3 regions of the Sinomonas sp. RB5 genome follow, and region 3 is predicted to be linked to each of the others. Evidence: riboswitches for the same ligand, from Rfam matches in the RefSeq annotation. Region 3 holds a riboswitch; each other region holds the start of a gene.
What was found. Region 3 has a riboswitch for S-adenosylmethionine ahead of acs (acetate--CoA ligase). Riboswitches for the same ligand answer to the same signal wherever they lie in the genome.
Positions count from the first base shown of each region.

Region 1: another riboswitch for S-adenosylmethionine. It lies ahead of ACVWWH_RS13755 (aminotransferase class V-fold PLP-dependent enzyme); the one in region 3 lies ahead of acs (acetate--CoA ligase).
Region 2: another riboswitch for S-adenosylmethionine. It lies ahead of ACVWWH_RS11515 (MFS transporter); the one in region 3 lies ahead of acs (acetate--CoA ligase).

Region 1 is NZ_JBSSGJ010000011.1:121,932-125,196, reverse strand. Features, by position in the region: gene ACVWWH_RS13760 (class I SAM-dependent methyltransferase) at 1-427, opposite strand, end outside; gene ACVWWH_RS13755 (aminotransferase class V-fold PLP-dependent enzyme) at 500-1,900, opposite strand; SAM riboswitch class IV at 1,930-2,044, opposite strand; gene hisN (histidinol-phosphatase) at 2,152-2,973, opposite strand; gene rsgA (ribosome small subunit-dependent GTPase A) at 3,038-3,265, opposite strand, start outside.
Region 2 is NZ_JBSSGJ010000008.1:177,492-180,756, forward strand. Features, by position in the region: gene ACVWWH_RS11505 (sensor histidine kinase) at 1-345, shown strand, start outside; gene ACVWWH_RS11510 (response regulator) at 342-1,058, shown strand; SAM riboswitch class IV at 1,267-1,383, shown strand; gene ACVWWH_RS11515 (MFS transporter) at 1,422-2,765, shown strand; gene ACVWWH_RS11520 (LLM class flavin-dependent oxidoreductase) at 2,834-3,265, shown strand, end outside.
Region 3 is NZ_JBSSGJ010000013.1:83,073-86,337, reverse strand. Features, by position in the region: gene acs (acetate--CoA ligase) at 1-1,274, opposite strand, end outside; SAM riboswitch class I at 1,282-1,397, opposite strand; SAM riboswitch class IV at 1,539-1,650, shown strand; gene ACVWWH_RS14895 (flavin reductase family protein) at 1,690-2,172, shown strand; gene ACVWWH_RS14890 (oxygenase MpaB family protein) at 2,296-3,195, shown strand.

The DNA of each region.
Region 1 (3,265 bases), on a different contig from region 3:
ACACGAGCCCGGCGCGGCCGCCCGGACTGAGGAGGCGGGCCGCCTCGCGGGTCGCGGCCGCCGGGTCGAACCAGTGCCAGGCCTGGGCGGCGACCACCACGTCCGTGGAGGCGTCCGGCAGCCCGGTCCGCTCGGCGGGGGCAGCGACGCACGTGACCGAGGGGAGCCTGGCGGCGAGCTGGGCCAGCATGTCCGCGGACGGGTCCACGGCGGTCACGGCGAGGCCGCGGGCCACGAGCAGCTCGGTGAACTTGCCGGTGCCGGCCCCGAGATCGACCGCGGTGCGCGCGCCGTCCGGGACGATCCAGTCGGCCGCCTCCCTCGGGTAGCCGGGGCGGACCCGTTCGTAGTGCTCGCCGCCGGCGGAGAATGCCCCGGCGAGCTCGCGCCGCCGCGCGTCGTCGAATTTCGGCCCGCCGCGTCCCATCAGTTCCTTTCGAGGATTCCGGCTCCCCACTCTACGTCGGGCGCGGCCCCTAGGGCGTGCGGACGACGCCGCTCACTCGCCGAGGCTGCACGGCGCCGCCCCCGCGGTGCCCGGGGTGTTGGGCGCCCAGGCGGGGAACGGCCGGGTGTCCCGGGCAGGGACCCAGCGCCCGGCGTCGACGGCGTAGTCGATGCCCAGCCCGGCCTCGACGAGCTGGCTGACCGCTCCCACGAGCCGCTCGACGTCCTCGAGCCGCGAGCCGACGCCGAAGCTGGCCCGCAGGGAGCCCGCGGGCAGCCCGAGCCGGGTCAGGGCAGGATGGGCGCAGAATCGCCCGTCCCGCACGCCGATGCCGTGCTCTGCGGAGAGGTAGGCGGCCGCGAGGCCCGCGTCGTAGCCGGCAATCGAGAAGTTCACCACCCCGATCGCCGACGGCGCGTCGGCGAAGAGGCGGTGGACGCCGACGCCGTCGATCGCCTCCAGGCCGTCCACGAGCGCGGCGCGCAGCTGCTCCTCGTGGCGGGTCCACGCGACGGGGTCCAGGGCGCCGAGGACCTCGGCGGCGCGGGCGAGCGTCGCCGCGCCGAGGACGTTGGGGGAGCCGGCCTCGTGCCGGGCCGGCCCGGTGGCCCAGGCCACGGACTCGAGGCGGACCTCGCTGACGGCGCCGCCGCCGGCGAGGTGCGGCCGGCCGGCGTCGAGCCAGTCCGGCCGGCCCACGAGCACGCCGCTGCCGAAGGGGGCGTAGAGCTTGTGGCCCGAGAAGGCGACGTAGTCGATGCCCGTCGAGGCTCCGGGGTCCCCGGCCATGTCGATCCGGCGGTGCGGGGCCAGCTGGGCGGCGTCGACGAGGATCCTGGCCCCGTGGGCGTGGGCGAGGGCGGCGAGCTCGGCGAGGGGGAGGACCTCCCCGGTGACGTTGGAGGCCCCGGTCACGGCGAGGAGGCCCACCCCGCCGTGGGCGAGCTCTGCGCCGAGGCGCTCGAGCGTCTCGGCGACCGTGTCCGCGGCGACGACGCTGCGGTGCGCGCGGCCCTGCCAGGGCAGGAGGTTCGCGTGGTGCTCGATGTCCAGGTAGAGGACGTCGAGGCCGGGCGGGACGCAGCCGGCGAGCAGGTTGAGGGAGTCGGTGGTGTTGCGCGTGAACACGACCGCGTCGTCCGGCCTCGCCCCGACGAAGGCGCGCACGGTTCCGCGCGCGTTCTCGTAGACGCTCGTGCTGATCTGCGAGGCGTAGCCGGCGCCGCGGTGCACGCTCGCGTAGAAGGGCAGCACCTCGGTGAGGTGGTCGGCGACCTCGGCCAGCGCCGGGGCCGAGGCCGCGTAGTCGAGATTGGCGTACCGGACGCTCCCGCCGGTCACGAGCGGCGCGGCGAGGTCGGCGCCGACGACGGCGGCGAGTGGCTCGAGCGCGTCGGGGTACCGCGCGCTCAGCTCGGCAGCGTCGGCGGTGGGGGACAGGACAGTGCTCATCGGCGTTCCTCACAGGCGAGGGACCCTCGGGTCCGCGCTTGCCGCATCCGTTCCGGACCGGCCCGGTCGTCACCCGGGGCACCCCGCCGCGTCTGGGAGGGTTGCCGGCCAGCAAACCGGGGTTTCGCGCTGGCACTCGTGACCTTGGCAAAGACCCTAGGGCACGCGGGAGGGCCGCGCACGCCGGGCGGCGCGCAGCGGGTCAGTGTGACGAACGGTGACGGGGCGCGGGCCGGCTGCCGGGGCCCGCGTCAGCCCGGCAGGAGGTCGTCGCGGCCGGGGTTCAGCTTGCCGAGCACCTCGGAGTGCAGGATGCCGTTGGTCGCGAGCGCGTTGCCGCCCCACGGGCCGTCCTGCCCGTCCAGGGAGGTGAAGCGGCCCCCCGCCTCGGTGACGATGGGCACGAGGGCGGCCATGTCGTAGAGGGCGAGTTCGGGCTCTGTGGCGATGTCCACGGCGCCCTCGGCGACGAGGCAGTAGGACCAGAAGTCCCCGTAGGCGCGGGTCCGCCAGACCTCGTCGGTGAGGCCGAGGAAGTCCTCGAGGCTCCCGCGCTCCTTCCAGCCCGAGAGCGAGGAATAGGACAGCGACGCGTCCTGCAGCTTCGAGACGTCGGAGACCTTCAGCCGCGTGGCGGAGGCGAGGGAGCGCCCCGTGTAGGCGCCGGTGCCCTTGGCCGCCCACCACCGCCGGCCGAGGGCCGGGGCGCTCACCACGCCGACCACGATCTCGTCGCCGTCGGCCAGGGCGATCAGGGACGCCCACACGGGCACGCCGCGGACGAAGTTCTTGGTGCCGTCGATCGGGTCGATGATCCAGCGGCGGGAACCGTGGCCCGTGGTCCCGAACTCCTCGCCCACCACCGCGTCGCGGGGCCGGGAGCGGGAGAGCTGCCCGCGGATCGCCTCCTCGGCGGCGCGGTCGGCGTCGGTGACCGGGGTCAGGTCCGGCTTGGTCTCCACCTTCAGGTCGAGGGCCTTGAACCGCTCCATCGTCTGGGCGTCGACCGAGTCCGCCAGGACGTGGGCGAGGCGGAGGTCGTCGTTGTACGAGGTCTCGGTCACTGAGGTCATGGACCCCACGCTATCCCCTGGGGCGCGCGCCGGCCGCGAGGCACAGCCGAGACGGGAGCACAGCCTAGACGCCGAGTTCCTTCTCGTCCTGCGCTTCCTCCCGCGGGCCGGCCCCGAGGAGGCGGCGCAGCGACGCGAGGCGGGCCGGGCCGGCGTCGCCCGCGTGCCCGCCGGCGACCCACGCGTCGAGGCCGCAGCCCACTGCCGCGGCGTCATGCCGGCAGCCGCGTTCGCATGCCTCGATGCCCGGCTCGAGGTCGGCGAAGGCGTGCAGGATCCGGTCGGGGTCCAC
Region 2 (3,265 bases), on a different contig from region 3:
CTCACCGGGGCCGCCCCGCCCGCGGACCCCGCCTTCCAGCTCGCCGTCTACCGGATCGTCCAGGAGTCCCTGACCAACGCGCTCCGGTACGGGCGCGGGGTCTCCCGCGTCGAGGTCGAGCTGGCACGCGAGGGCAGCACCGTGCGGGTCCGGATCGAGAACGACGGCGCGGCGGCCGACGGCGCGCAGCCTCGCCTCGGGACGGGCGGCGGCATCGCCGGGATGCGTGAGCGGGCCGCCCTCTACGGCGGCACCCTCCGCGCGGGCCCGCGGGCCGGGGGAGGATGGGTCGTGGAGACCGAGCTGCAGGTGGACGAGCAGCACTGGGCGGAGGGGGACGCATGAGCGAGACGGAGCACCACCACGGCGAGGGGCCCTTGAGGCTCCTGCTCGTCGACGACCAGCCGCTGCTTCGGATGGGCTTCCGGCTCGTCCTCGAGTCCGAGGACGGGATCGAGGTGGTCGGCGAGGCCGGCAACGGCGCCGAGGCCGTGAAGCTGACCGAGTCGCTGCGCCCCGACGTGGTGCTCATGGACGTGCGGATGCCGGTCATGGACGGCATCGAGGCCACACGGCGCATCGCCGCCGCCCACAGCCCTGCCCGGGTCATCATCCTGACCACCTTCGATCTCGACGAGTACGCGTTCTCCGGCCTCCAGGCCGGCGCCTCGGCGTTCCTGCTCAAGGATGTGGCGCCCGCCGAACTCGTCCAGGCCGTGCGGCTCGTGGCCAGCGGGGACGCCGTCGTGAGTCCCCGCGTGACCCAGCGGCTCCTCGAGACCTACGTCCGCAGCGCCGGCGCGCCCGCCCGGGGCAACGGCGGCGCCGCCCCGGACCCCCTGCTCAAGGAGCTGACGCCGCGCGAGCTCGAGGTCCTGCGGGCCATCTGCGAGGGCCTGAGCAACGCGGAGATCGCGCACCGGTTCTTCCTCTCCGAGGCCACCGTGAAGAGCCACGTGCGCCGGATCCTGACCAAGCTGCACCTGCGCGACCGGGTGCAGGCGGTCGTGTACGGGTACGAGACGGGGCTCATCATCCCGAGCAACCCCGACTACTGAGCCCCCTCCGTCTGGAAGTCACCTCCTGAAGGTCACCTCCTGAGAGTCACGTCCTGGAAGTCAGGTCCAGCGGGTCGCTCCCGCAGGAGCTGACCTTCAGGAGGTGACCTTCAGGAGCTGACCTTCAGGAGGCGGGGCGGGGCGAGTGTGAACCTCCGTGACGGGTGCGTTTCGTCAGGCGGGGCGCCCACCGGCAGACTGGGCGAAGAATCAAGAGTTCCGGCATCAAGCCCTGGCTTGCCGGACGGCAACCCTCCGGCTGTAGTGGGGTGCCCCAGGTGAGGATTCGACGGCGCGCGGGCCCCCGGCGCCGTAAGTATGGCGCCTGAGCGAGCCTCGCGCCGCGACCCGAAGAGGACCTGTATGGCCACCCTCCTGAGAACCGAGCCGGGACTCGGCACCGCCCTGCGCGCCAAGCGCCGCATCCTCGCCTCGGCGTTCGTCGGCACCACCATCGAGTGGTACGACTTCTACCTCTACGGCACGGCCTCGGCCCTCGTGTTCAACAAGCAGTTCTTCCCCGACGCGAGCCCGCTCGTGGGCGTCCTGGCCTCGTTCGCCACCTACGCGGTCGGGTTCATCGCGCGGCCCCTCGGCGGCGTCATCTCCGGCCACCTCGGGGACCGGATCGGCCGCAAGGCCCTGCTCGTGGCCTCCCTGCTGACCATGGGCATCGCCTCCACCCTCATCGGCGTCCTGCCGAACTATGCCTCCATCGGCATCCTCGCCGTGGTGGGACTCGTGGGACTCCGGCTCATCCAGGGCCTCTCCGCCGGCGCCGAGTGGGGCGGCTCCGCGCTGCTCTCCGTCGAGCACGCCCCGGCCGGCCGGCGCGGACTCTTCGGCTCGTTCACGCAGGTGGGCTCGGCGGCCGGCATGCTCCTGGCCACCGGCGCGTACGCGCTCACGCAGGGGTTCCTCACCCCTGAGCAGTTCCAGTCGTTCGGGTGGCGGCTGCCGTTCCTCCTCTCCGGCGTCCTCGTCCTGATCGGCCTGTGGATCCGCCTGGGCGTGACCGACGCAGAGGAGTTCACGGCGGTCAAGGATGCCGCGCGCACCGTGGCCCGGCCCGTGGCGCGCGTGCTGCGCGAGCACCCGCGCGGAATCCTCGTGACCATCGGCATGCGGCTCGTCCAGCCCGCCATCTACACGCTCATGACCGTGTACATCCTCGGGTACCTCAAGGACCGCCGCCACGACACCACCTCGGGCCTGGCCGCGATCCTCATCGTCTCCGCCATCGGGCTGCTCTCGGGTCCGTTCTGGGGCTGGCTCTCCGACCGGATCGGGCGCCGGCGCATCGCCGTCGCGGCCTCCGTGGGCGTGGTGGTGCTCATCTGGCCGTTCTTCTGGTTCCTCGACCATGGAAGCCTGGCCTTCCTCCCGCTCGTGCTCCTCGTCGGGATGAACATCCTCCATGACGCGATCTACGGCCCCCAGGCCGCTTGGTTCGCCGAGCAGTTCCCCACCGAGCTGCGCTATTCGGGAGTCTCGTTCGGCTACCAGGTCGGCACCGTGCTCTCCGCGGCGGTCACCCCGCTCGTCGCCGCGGCCCTGCTCCAGGCCGGGGGCGGGGCGCCGTGGCTCGTGTGCGGCTGGTTCGCCGTGCTCGGCGTCCTCACCACGGCGGCGGCCCTCGCCGCCAAGGACCCGGTCGGCCTCCGCGCCGCCCAGCCGGCCACCGCGGAGGGCGGAGCGGGCGCCTGAGGCGCCGCCCGCCGTCGTCCGCCCCCCCCAAGTCCCCGCCCACGGAACCCGAATCCGGAAGGAACCCCGTGACCAAGCCCCTGCTGCTGAACGCGTTCGAGATGCTCGTGCCGGTGCACCAGTCGCCGGGCCTGTGGCGACACCCCGACTCGCAGGCCCACCGCTTCGCGGAGCTGGGCTACTGGACCGGGCTCGCCAAGGCCCTCGAGGACGGCGGCTTCCACGGGATCTTCTTCGCGGACGTGCTCGGCCAGTACGACGTCTACGGCGGCAGCGCCGACGCGGCCGTCCGCGGCGGGGTCCAGTACCCGGCCCTCGACCCGCTGCTGATCGTGTCCGCCCTCGCGGCGGCCACCGAGCGGCTCGGCTTCGGCGTCACCGCCTCCGTCACCTACGACCACCCCTACCTCCTGGCCCGCCGGTTCGGCACGCTGGACCACCTCACGGGCGGCCGGCTCGCGTGGAACATCGTCACCTCCTACCAGGAGTCGGCCGCGCGG
Region 3 (3,265 bases):
GCCTGCCGCGGCGAGAGCACGGTCGCGCCGGTCTCCGACTGCCACCACGTGTCCACCATCGGCACCTCGCCGCGCCCGATGTTCGAGCGAAGCCACCGCCACGCCTCCGGGTTCACGGCCTCCCCGACGGTGCCGCACACCCGGACCGAGGAGAAGTCGTACTCCGCGGGCACTCCCTCCGGGAACCAGCCCATGAGCGAGCGCACGAGCGTGGGCGCGGTGTAGTAGCTCGTCACCCCGTAGCGCTGGATGATCTCGAAGTGCCGGCCCGGATGCGGCGTGTTCGGGGTGCCCTCGAAGATCACCTGCGTGACGCCGTTGGAGAGCGGCCCGTAGATCTCGTACGTGTGCGCCGTGACCCAGGCGAGGTCCGCGGTGCACCAGTGCACGTCCGCGTCCCGCAGTGCCGGGTCGGGGTGGGAGAACAGGTACTCGTGGCTCCAGGACGCCTGGGTGAGGTAGCCGCCGGTCGTGTGGACCAGGCCCTTGGGCTTCCCCGTGGTGCCGGAGGTGTACATGATGAACAGCGGCGTCTCGGCCTCGAACGCCTCGGCCTCGTGGACCTCGGGCTGAGCGTCGACGAGCTCGTGCCACCACACGTCGCGGCCCGGCGTCCACGCGATCTCCGAGCCCGTCCGGCGGATCACCAGGACGTGGTCGACGGCGTTGTCCCCGCCGGCCGCTCCGCCGCGCACCGCGGCGTCGGCGTTCTCCTTCACCGGCACGGCCTTGCCGCGGCGGTACTGGCCGTCCGTGGTGACGAGCAGCTTGGCCCCCGTGTCCTCGACGCGGAAGCGCAGCGCCTCGGCCGAGAAGCCGCCGAACACGAGCGAGTGCACCGCGCCGATCCGGGCGCATGCGAGCGTGATGACCACGGTCTCGACCAGCACGGGCAGGTAGATCACCACGCGGTCGCCCTGGCCGATCCCGAGCGCGAGCAGGGCGTTCGCGGCCTGGGAGACCCGGCGCTGCAGGTCGGCGTACGTGACGGTGACGCGGTCGCCCGGCTCGCCCTCGAAGTGCAGGGCCACCTTGTCCCCGCGCCCGGCGGCGACGTGGCGGTCGGCGCAGTTCACGGCCGCGTTCAGGCGCCCACCTTCGAACCAGCGGATCACGGGCGGTGTGTCGGTGGAGGGGTCCGCGGGGATCCACGTGTGGGCGGCGTCCCACGGCTCGGCCCACGTCAGGCGCCGCGCGGCGTCCTCCCAGAAGGCGATCCGCTCGGGATCGAGCTGGCTGGTGGCGGTCGTGGGGGGTTCGAGGACAGACGTCATGGCTCTCTCTCCATCGGTTCTGGCGGTAGCACCTGTGGTTCTGCGCAGAGGGTGGTCCTGTGCAGAGGGCCATGGTTGCTGCGGCGTCACGGAGCCAGATCTCTCGGCCGCTCGGGATGGTCACCTCACTGTTGCGCGCCGGATGCAAACCGGCCAAAAAAGGCGTGCAGGGTCGCGTAACAAAGTTCAATGTGACCTTCTGTGTCCCAGGCCACGGCTGGACGGTGGACGCCTCGGAGACGCTTTTCGTAGGGTGGAAGGCAGGATCAAGAGTCCCGGTGCGAAGCTCTGGCTGGCCGGGCGGCAACCCTCTCCCGTAGTGGGGTGCCCCAGATGAGGATCCGGCCGCGGTGGCCATCCGCGGCAAGTACGGCGCCCGGAACCGCGGGCGTCCGGCCGTTTCGCTGGAGGACTCATGACTGCCACCCCGCTCGACCTCGTGACCGGTGCCGACCTGCGCCGGGCCATGGGGTGCTGGGCCACGGGGATCGCCGTCATCACCACCTCGGACGGCGGCACCCTCGCGGGCCTCGTGAGCAATTCGTTCACGTCGATCAGCCTGGATCCGGCGCTCGTCTCGTGGGCGGTGGACAAGTCGTCGAGCTCGTTTGCGACATGGATCAACACCGACAACTACGCCGTGCACATCCTCTCCGAGTCCCGGCGGGACCTCGTGCAGCGGTTCGCGGCGAAGGGGACGGACAAGTTCGCCGGGCTGGACTGGGAGCCCGGCGTGGTGGGCTCGCCCGTCGTGGCCCCCGACGTCCCGCGTGTTGAGTGTCGCCTCTGGCAGCGGGTGGACGCGGGGGACCACGTCATCCTGATCGGCGAGGTTGTCAGCATCTCGGGCCAGGACGACTTCCGCCCCCTCACCAACCACGTGTACTGGGCAAAGTAGACCTACTGGCGCACAGCCACGCTGCCGGGGCCCCGGCTCCGCCTCAACGGAGGGGGCCCCGGCATGCTCCGTGCGCCCGACGTAACTCTGGACCCGACGTACTCTGGAGGGGTGTCCCCTGACATGCTCGGGCCGCTGCGGAAGCGGCTCCGCCTGACGTTCGCCGGCGAGTCCGAGACCATCCCCGCGTGGGAGACGGCCCTCGAGGGCGGCGACGACGCGGGCTTCTTCCCGCCCGACTCCGCCGTCTGGGCGGTGCACGGCTCCATGTCCACGATCGCCGCCGGAATCCGCGCGCTCCTCACCCAGGCGCTCCACCCCGGCGTGCTGGCGGGGGTGGTGGACCACTCCAACTACCGCGCGGACCCCCTCGGCCGCCTGGCCGGGACCATCCGCTGGATCTTCACGGTCACCTACGGCGACACCGCGGCCGCCCGCGCGGCCTGCGCGTGGGTGCGCGGCGTGCACGTGCCGGTGACCGGCACCTACGTCTCGCCGGGCGGCGCGCACGAGCAGTACTCCGCGAACGATCCGGCCCTCGCCGAGTGGGTGCACATCGCGTTCACCGACGCGTTCCTGCGCAGCTACGAGGCCTTCCACGGCCCGGTTCCCGGCGGCGCCGACCGCTACGTGGCCGAGTGGGCCACGGCCGGCGAGCTCATGGGCGTCGCGGACCCGCCCCGCACCGAGGCTGACCTCGCGGAGCGCATCCGGGCGTACGACGCCGCGGGGCAGCTCTCCGGCGGCCCCCGCGTCGACGAGGTGGTCGCCTTCATCCGGCGCCCGCCGCTGGACCCGCTCCTCAAGCCCGGCTACGCGCTGCTCTTCGGCGCGGTCCTCGACACGCTTCCGCCACGGCATCTGGAGCTCCTGGGGCTCTCGCGTCCGCGGCTCGGGCCCGTGCCGCTGCCGCTGGCGGGGGCCGCGAAGGCGACGCTCGCCGTCATCGGCCGGGCGCTGGGCCCGATGGCGCCGAGCGAGGCCGCCGCCCGGCGCCGCCTGGCCCGCCTCGGCGCGCTCTGAGTCCCCGCCCGCCCCCTCGCCCTTCCCCGCCCCGACGCGGGGTCACCTCTCAGCCGACGCGGGGTCACCT